Regions from separate parts of the Pseudomonas sp. MF08817 genome, predicted to be linked through region 4. Evidence: predicted binding sites of a transcription regulator. Region 4 holds the regulator's gene; each other region holds the start of a gene.

Region 1 (2,160 bases), on a different contig from region 4:
CTTGAAGCCGCGGGCGTAGCCGGCCGGGTCGCTGCCGTTCCAGGTGATGCCGTCGATCAATTGGCTGCTGCGCATGTCCCCTTGCGTGGCGTCGATGCTCAGTGCCTGCGCGGCTTGGCGGTACAGCGCCAGTTGCTGGACCTGGGTGGCCACGGCCAGGTAATCCGGGTCGTCGCGCAGCAGGCCCCAGCGGCGGAATTGGGTCATGAACCACATGCCGTCGGACAGGTACGGCAGGTTGACCGCGCCGGCCCCGTGAAAACGCACGGCGTGGGGGTCTTGCCAACTGTTGCCCAGGCCATCGGTGTACTCGCCCGACAGGCGCGGGGCGATGCATTCCAGCGGCGCGTCGAGGTATTGCGGGGCGCTGAGCAACTGCGCGGTGCTGCGGCGGTTTTGCGGGCTCTGTTCGATAAAGCGGCTGGCTTCGAGGATCGCCATCACCAGGGCCCGGGCGGTATTGGGGTACTGCTCGACAAAGGCGCGGGTGCAGCCCAGGACTTTTTCCGGGTGGTCGGGCCAGATGCTCTGCGAGGTGGCCAGGGTAAAGCCCAAGCCTTGGCGTACCGCGCTGGCGCTCCAGGGCTCGCCCACGCAGAAGCCGTCGATGCGCCCGGCCTGCAGGTGGGCGACCATTTGCGGCGGCGGCACCACCACGCTTTTGACGTCGTGCAGCGGGTCGATGCCCTGGCTCGCGAGCCAGTAATACAGCCACATGGCGTGGGTGCCGGTGGGGAAGGTCTGGGCGAAGGTCAGCTTTGCGCGGCTTTGGTGCACGCGCCGGTGCAGCGCCTCAGGACCGGTCACGCCAGCGCCTTGCAGACCGTGGGAGAGGTTGATGCTCTGACCGTTCTGGTTCAGGCCCATCAGCACCGCCATGTCGTTGGCCGCCACGCCGCCGATGCCCAGGTGCACGGCGTAGATCAGGCCGTAGAGGCTGTGGGCGGCGTCCAGTTCGCCGCTGACCAGGTTGTCCCGCAGGTTGGCCCAGGAGGCTTGGCGCTTGAGGTTTAGGCTCAAGCCGTAAGGTTGGGCGAAGCCCTGGGTGGCGGCGACCACCACTGAGGCGCAATCGCTCAGGGCCATGAACCCTAGGTTGACTGTGGTTTTTTCCGGCGCGTCACTGCCGTTGACCCAGGCCAGCGGCCCGGGGAGGAAGTCATTCATGGGTAAGCTCCAATACAGGGCCTGGGTGCATAAAAAAGCGCCACTGAGATAAAACCGGTCAGCCAAGGCTTTGAAACCTGTGGGAGCGAGCCTGCTCGCGACTCGGACCGGCGCGGGTATTTGCGTGGGCAAAAAAACCTGGCGCGACCCTGTTGCTGCTTTTGGCCCCAGTGTCGATGGCGTGAACGGTGCAAGGCATATGCCATGCCCGGATGATTTCGCCCCATGCCTCGCGTGCGAGGGGCTAGCCCGGCTATAATCGCCGCCTCTTTTTGCCGCCCGTCGAGTCCATCGCGCCCATGTACACCCTGGCCCGTCAGCTGTTGTTCAAACTTTCCCCGGAAACCTCCCACGATCTGTCCCTGGACCTGATCGGCGCGGGCGGGCGTTTGGGCCTCAACGGCTTGCTGTGCAAGGCCCCGGCGAAGATGCCGGTGACCGTCATGGGGCTGGACTTCCCCAACCCGGTAGGCCTGGCCGCAGGCCTGGACAAGAACGGCGCGGCCATCGACGGCTTTTCCCAACTGGGTTTTGGCTTTGTCGAAATCGGCACCATCACCCCGCGCCCGCAACCGGGCAACCCCAAGCCGCGGATCTTCCGCCTGCCCGAAGCCGAGGCGATCATCAACCGCATGGGCTTTAACAACCTGGGCGTGGATCACCTGCTGGCCCGCGTGGCGGCGGCCAAGTACCGAGGCATCCTGGGTATCAATATCGGCAAGAACTTCGACACCCCGGTCGAGCGCGCGGTGGACGACTACCTGATTTGCTTGAACAAGGTCTACGCCCACGCCAGCTACGTGACGGTCAACGTCAGCTCGCCCAACACCCCGGGCCTGCGCAGCCTGCAATTTGGTGACTCCCTCAAGCAACTGCTCCAGGCCCTGCGCCAGCGCAAGGATGAACTGGCCCAGATGCACGGCAAGCAGGTGCCGTTGGCGATCAAGATCGCCCCGGACATGAGCGACGAGGAAACCATCGAAGTCGCCCGGG
Region 2 (2,160 bases), on a different contig from region 4:
TTGGCGAGGTGTACTTCGACGGTGACGGCGGGGGCTTCAACGCCCACCTGGGCGCGGCTGTGGACGATGGCCAGCGACATGGAACCTTCCTTGATGGGCACAGAGAACCGCATCCTGCGGGTCCGGGAAGGGTAGTCGAGGTGTGAAGGCGAGGCGGGGGTGACAGGGTTGCAAGACGTATCGGGCGGCCACGCCCATCGGTGGCGACGGGCGTGGTGGCGAGGTTACTGCGGGGGCGGGTTGAGCTTGGCTTCCAACTCCGCGACTTTCGCCTCAAGGCTTTCCAGGCGTGCGCGGGTGCGGGCCAGGACGACCATTTGGCTGTCGAATTCTTCCCGGCTGACCAGGTCCAGTTTGCTGAAGCCGCTTTGCAGCAGGGCCTTGAACTGGCTTTCGATTTCATTGCGCGGTAGCGCGGTGTCGCCGCTGAACAAACGGGAAGCGTGGCCGCTCAGGGCGTCGAGGAGGTCTTTGGGCGCGAGCATGGGAAAAGTCCTGGGAACAGATGGCCGGCAGTGTATCACGGGGTGTCTGCCCGCCAGGGCAGGGGCGGCCGCACGGTTATCGCGCATCGGTTGCGCCACGGCTGCACCGTTTTTGTGCGTAAGCCGGCGGGCGATGGCGGCAAAAGGCCAATGGCCGTTGGCAAGCGATTGATATGGTGGGTTTTTCTAGAGATGGCAAGGTTTCTGCTTAGTGCCTGATGACCCATGCACTGATGCAGTCGCTGTGACGAACGCAGTGCGCCGGGATGGCTGAGTCGGGCCGACGATGCGTTACAAAGCCAGGCACTGCGCTTAGACTTGAGCCGGGTTTGTTTTCCTGGGGCAAGTCCACCAATTCGGGAGAGAGTTTTCATGAAGCTAGTCACTGCCATCATCAAGCCGTTCAAGTTGGACGACGTACGCGAGTCGCTGTCCGAGATCGGCGTGCAGGGCATTACCGTTACTGAGGTCAAAGGCTTCGGTCGGCAGAAAGGCCACACCGAGCTGTATCGCGGCGCGGAATACGTGGTCGATTTCCTGCCTAAGGTGAAGATTGATGTCGCCATTGACGACAAGGATCTTGATCGGGTTATCGAGGCGATAACCAAGGCAGCCAACACCGGCAAGATCGGTGACGGCAAGATCTTCGTGGTCAATCTGGAACAGGCTATTCGCATCCGTACCGGCGAAACCGATACCGACGCAATCTAAGCCGCCAAACCCAACGCCCCAGGAGAAACACTATGACTCTGCGCACATTCGCAGGGCTTGGAGCCCTGTTGTCCCTCGTAATGCCCAGCCTGGCTATGGCGGCAGACGAAGTGGCGGCTCCAGTCCTCAACTCCGGCGATACCGCCTGGATGCTGACCTCCACAGCCCTGGTGCTGTTCATGACCATTCCCGGCCTGGCGCTGTTCTACGGCGGTATGGTCCGCTCGAAAAACATCCTGTCTGTACTGATGCAGTGCTTCGCCATTACCGGCCTGATTAGCATCCTGTGGGTTGTCTACGGCTACAGCATTGCCTTCGACACCACCGGCATGGAAGCGGGCGTCGTCAACTTCAACTCCTTCTTCGGCGGCCTGGGCAAGGCGTTCCTGGCGGGCGTTACGCCAGCCAGTATCACTGGGCCGGCGGCCTTGTTCCCGGAAGCGGTGTTCATCACCTTCCAAATGACGTTCGCCATCATCACCCCGGCGCTGATTGTCGGTGCCTTCGCCGAGCGCATGAAGTTCTCTGCGATGCTGATCTTCATGGCCATCTGGTTCACCCTGGTCTACGCGCCGATTGCGCACATGGTCTGGTCCGGCAACGGCGGCTTGATGTGGGACTGGGGCGTGCTGGACTTCGCCGGCGGCACCGTGGTGCATATCAACGCCGGTGTGGCAGGGTTGGTGGCGTGCATCGTACTGGGCAAGCGCAAAGGCTTCCCGACCACACCCATGGCCCCGCACAACCTGGGCTACACCCTGATGGGCGCGGCGATGCTCTGGGTCGGTTGGTTCGGCTTCAATGCCGGCTCCGCCGCCGCCGCCAACGGCACGGCTGGCATGGCGATGCTGGTGACGCAAATCGCTACCGCCGCCGCTGCGCTGGGCTGGATGTTCGCCGAGTGGATCACCCACGGTAAGCCAAGCGCCCTGGGCATTGCCTCCGGTGTGGTGGCGGGCCTGGT
Region 3 (2,160 bases), on a different contig from region 4:
CAGGTCCTGCAACAGCGCCTGGAAGGCATCGAGCGAGTGTCCTATGGCCACCGGGCCTCATCCGGCGGGGCCTGGAGCAATGCCGGGCGCCGGCACACCGATGCCTTTCAAAAACAGCAGCCGGGCAGTTAAGCTGCGCCCCCCATCATTGGCAAAGGAACGCTGCCCCATGAAGTTCGGATACACCATCGTCTACGTCCCCGACGTCGCCGCCTCCCTGGCCTTTTTCGAACAGGCCTTTGGTTTTGCCCGCGGGTTTTTGCATGAATCCGGAACCTACGGCGAACTGGCCAGCGGTGAAACCACCCTGTCCTTTGCCGCCCACGAACTGGGGGAGATGAACTTCCCCGGCGGCCACATCCAGGCCCACGCCTCAGCGCAACCTTTAGGGATGGAAATCGGCCTCGTCACCGACGACGTCCACGGCGCCCACACCCGCGCCCTGGACCATGGCGCCACGGAGCTCAGCGCGCCACAGCGCAAACCCTGGGGGCAAGTGGTGTCCTACGTGCGCTGCCCGGACGGCACCTTGGTGGAGTTGTGCACGCCGATCCAGGCTTGATTGCGCGGTGATGGCGAACCAGTGGGCCGCGTTGCCGGGGGCATTTGTGGGAGCGGGCCTGCCCGCGATGGCGGCATTGCAAGCGCTAGAGGGGCATCGGCTGTACCGGCCTCATCGCGGGCAGAGCCCCACAAAGGCCGATCATTTCTACTGGCCTCTGGGATAAGGCCCTGGTGCCCCAAAAAGAGTATTTCCGCTCCCGGATGCCCTGATCTGGTTCATCCCCTTTCTCGCCACACCCCACCATCAGCCGCGTAAAACCCTCTGCCTAGAGCCCTGCAACCCCATATATCCAACACTGGCACGAACCCTGCTACACCCCAGGCACACCCCCGAGTGGTCATCGACGACCACTGGCCTGCCCAGGCACGGGCGCGGTGATCCAGGCAACGCGGCCCAGGTCCCTCACCGCTAGCACAACGAACGCCAGGCAAAGACGCCTGGAGCTGATTCCCCAGCTCCAGGCGTTTTTTTTTGCTTTTTATTTGGCCCCCGCCCGGGCCGCGACCCGTTTCGAGGAAAGGCTATGAACCCCACCGTCACCCCCACCCCACGCGAAACCCTGGTGATTATCGGCAACGGCATGGTCGGCCATCATTGCGTCGAGCAACTGATCGAACAGGGCGCCCTGGCCCGCTATGAGGTGCATGTGTTCGGCGAAGAGCGCCAGCGCGCTTATGACCGCGTGCACCTGTCCGAATACTTCGCTGGGCGCGACGCCGAGTCCCTGGCCCTGGGCGATGCCGACCTCTACCTGCGCCACGGTGTGCACCTGCACCTGGGTGAACCGGTGCTGGCGCTCGACCGCGAGGCCAAGCAGATCGTCACCGGCGCCGGGCGTCAGGCCTACGACTGCCTGGTGCTGGCCACCGGTTCCTTCCCCTTTGTGCCGCCGATTCCCGGTGCGGCGGGCCCTTCGCGCCTGGTCTACCGCACGCTCGACGACCTCGACACTATCCGCGCCGCCGCCACCACCGCGCGCCGCGGTGTGGTAGTGGGCGGTGGGCTGCTGGGGCTGGAGGCGGCCAACGCGCTCAAGTCCTTGGGGCTGGAGGCCCATGTGGTGGAGTTCGCCGCGCAACTGATGCCGGTGCAACTCGACAGCCTGGGCGGCGAGGCCCTGCGCTCGCGCATCGAAGCCCTCGGCGTGCAGGTGCACCTGTCCCGCGCCACCCGGGAGATCGTCGCCGGCGAGGACTACGCCTACCGCATGAACTTCACCGACGAGCAGTTCCTGGAAACCGACCTGATCCTGTTCTCCGCCGGCATCCGCCCCCAGGACGCCCTCGCCCGCGACGCTGGGCTGGACGTGGCGCCCCGGGGCGGGGTGATGGTGGACAACCACTGTCGCACCAGCGATGCAGCGATCTTCGCCATCGGCGAATGCGCCTCGTGGAACGGCAGCGTGTTCGGCCTGGTCGCCCCCGGCTACACCATGGCCCGCACCGTTGCCGCGCACCTGGCCGGGCACGTGGCGCAACCCTTCACCGGCGCCGACATGTCCACCAAGCTCAAGTTGCTGGGAGTGGATGTCGGCTCCATCGGCGACGCCCACGCCACCACGCCGGGCGCACGCAGCTATCGCTACATCGACGAAG
Region 4 (2,160 bases):
TTTCGCCGATATAGGCCCGCAGAGGTTCGGTCACTTCCAGTTGGTGTCCACTGATGTTGACTTGCATACAGCTTCTCCTTCGTTGCCAGTGCATAAGGCGGCAGGCCGGTTTGCCTGCCACTTAGGTTGTGCTCGAAGACCTGCTTTTGGGCGAGACGTCAAGCACACCCTGGAACGCTGTGGCGTAACCCGTTACATCAGCCGCTTGCGTTCGCTTGAAGGCGCAATCCCAAGGGATTCGCGGTACTTGGCGACGGTGCGGCGGGCTACCTGAATGCCTTGTGCCTCCAGTAAACCAGCGATCTTGCTATCACTCAACGGCTTTTTCTGATTTTCCGCGGCAACCAGTTTTTTGATGATCGCGCGGATCGCCGTGGACGAGCATTCGCCGCCTTCGGAGGTGCTGACATGGCTGGAGAAAAAATATTTCAGTTCGTAGATGCCGCGGGGCGTGTGCATGAATTTCTGGGTGGTTACCCGGGAAATGGTCGACTCGTGCATGCCCACCGCTTCGGCGATGTCGTGCAGAACCAGGGGTTTCATCGCCTCGTCGCCGTACTCGAGAAAGCCGCGCTGATGCTCGACGATTTGGGTAGCAACCTTCATCAGGGTTTCGTTGCGGCTCTGCAGGCTCTTGATAAACCAGCGCGCTTCCTGCAATTGGTTGCGCATGAAGGTGTTGTCGGCGCTGGTGTCGGCGCGGCGCACGAAACCGGCGTATTGCGGGTTGACCCTTAGACGCGGTACCGACTCCTGGTTGAGTTCGACCAGCCAGCGGTCGTTATCCTTGCGCACGATGACGTCGGGGATGACGTATTCGGCCTCGCTGGACTCGATCTGCGAACCTGGGCGCGGGTTGAGGCTCTGCACCAGTTCGATGACCTGGCGCAGTTCATCTTCCTTGATCTTCATGCGGCGCATCAGCTGGCTGTAGTCGCGGCTGCCGAGTAGGTCGATGAAGTCGCTGACCAGACGCTTGGCCTCGGTCAGCCAAGGGGTCTTGGCGGGGAGTTGGCGCAGTTGTAGCAGCAGGCATTCGCCCAGGTTGCGTGCGCCGATTCCGGCCGGCTCGAACTGCTGGATGCGGTGCAGTACGGCTTCGATCTCATCGAGTTCGATGTCCAGTTCCGGGTCGAAGGCTTCGAGGATTTCCTCGAGGGATTCGTCCAGGTAGCCCTGGTTGTTGATGCAGTCGATCAGGGTCACGCCGATCAGGCGATCGGTGTCGGACATCGGGGCCAGGTTCAATTGCCACAGCAGATGGCTTTGCAGGCTTTCACCGGCCGATGTGCGTGTGGTGAAGTCCCACTCGTCGTCATCGTTACTCGGCAGGCTGCTGGCGCTGGTCTGGTAGATGTCTTCCCAGGCGGTGTCGACGGGCAGTTCATTGGGAATGCGCTCGCCCCACTCGCCATCCTCAAGGTTGTCCACCGTCGGGGCGGTTTCCTGGTAGGAAGGTTCCTGAACGTCGGCATTGGGTTTCTGTTCGACGTTGTCGGCCAGTGGATCGACGTTGTCGAAGTCGTCGCCTTCTTCCTGGCGTTCGAGCATCGGATTGGATTCCAGAGCCTCCTGGATTTCCTGTTGCAGGTCCAGGGTCGACAATTGGAGCAGGCGGATGGCCTGTTGCAGCTGCGGTGTCATCGTCAGCTGCTGGCCCATTCTCAAGACTAGCGATGGTTTCATGGCAGGGGCTTAACACCTTATTTGCCGGCGCACATGCGCCATCCACTACAGGGCGCCGGAGCGCCAAACTTAAGCAAATTATATGCCTGAAACTGGAGTGCTTGCCTAGGGCGCCGCAATAATAAACTTTTCAGAGTTCACTGCTGGCCGCCCTGGCGAAAAGCCAAACTCCACGCTTACAGGCGGAACTCATGGCCCAGGTACACTTCCTTGACCAACTCGTTGGCAAGGATGGTGGCAGAGTCGCCTTCGGCGATCAGCTGGCCGTCGTTGACGATGTAGGCGGTTTCGCAGATATCCAGAGTCTCGCGCACATTGTGGTCGGTGATAAGCACACCGATGCCCTTGGCCTTGAGGTGATGGATGATCTGTTTGATATCGCCCACCGAGATCGGGTCCACGCCGGCGAAAGGTTCGTCGAGCAAGATGAATTTTGGTGCTGTGGCCAGGGCTCGGGCAATTTCCACGCGGCGA

What was found. Region 4 encodes sigma-54, which starts transcription at its own class of promoters, with help from an activator protein. Its sites were predicted from a motif close to ANTGGCATNNANNTTGCTNT; they were not measured.
Region 1: AC19YR_RS05625 (CmpA/NrtA family ABC transporter substrate-binding protein) is a predicted target of sigma-54. The motif match lies at 1,355-1,374, and genes of this name have one in related genera.
Region 2: glnK (P-II family nitrogen regulator) is a predicted target of sigma-54. The motif match lies at 677-696, and genes of this name have one in related genera.
Region 3: nirB (nitrite reductase large subunit NirB) is a predicted target of sigma-54. The motif match lies at 860-879, and genes of this name have one in related genera.

Annotation. Positions count from the first base shown of each region.
Region 1 is NZ_JCBCUY010000006.1:103,917-106,076, reverse strand. Features, by position in the region: gene AC19YR_RS05625 (CmpA/NrtA family ABC transporter substrate-binding protein) at 1-1,167, opposite strand, end outside; gene AC19YR_RS05620 (quinone-dependent dihydroorotate dehydrogenase) at 1,467-2,160, shown strand, end outside.
Region 2 is NZ_JCBCUY010000036.1:2,828-4,987, forward strand. Features, by position in the region: partial or broken gene AC19YR_RS20140 (YifB family Mg chelatase-like AAA ATPase) at 1-80, opposite strand, end outside; gene AC19YR_RS20145 (accessory factor UbiK family protein) at 225-485, opposite strand; gene glnK (P-II family nitrogen regulator) at 858-1,196, shown strand; gene AC19YR_RS20155 (ammonium transporter) at 1,229-2,160, shown strand, end outside.
Region 3 is NZ_JCBCUY010000010.1:85,060-87,219, reverse strand. Features, by position in the region: gene AC19YR_RS08370 (carbohydrate deacetylase) at 1-132, shown strand, start outside; gene AC19YR_RS08365 (VOC family protein) at 170-562, shown strand; gene nirB (nitrite reductase large subunit NirB) at 1,089-2,160, shown strand, end outside.
Region 4 is NZ_JCBCUY010000034.1:6,458-8,617, forward strand. Features, by position in the region: gene hpf (ribosome hibernation-promoting factor, HPF/YfiA family) at 1-67, opposite strand, end outside; gene AC19YR_RS19585 (RNA polymerase factor sigma-54) at 193-1,686, opposite strand; gene lptB (LPS export ABC transporter ATP-binding protein) at 1,863-2,160, opposite strand, start outside.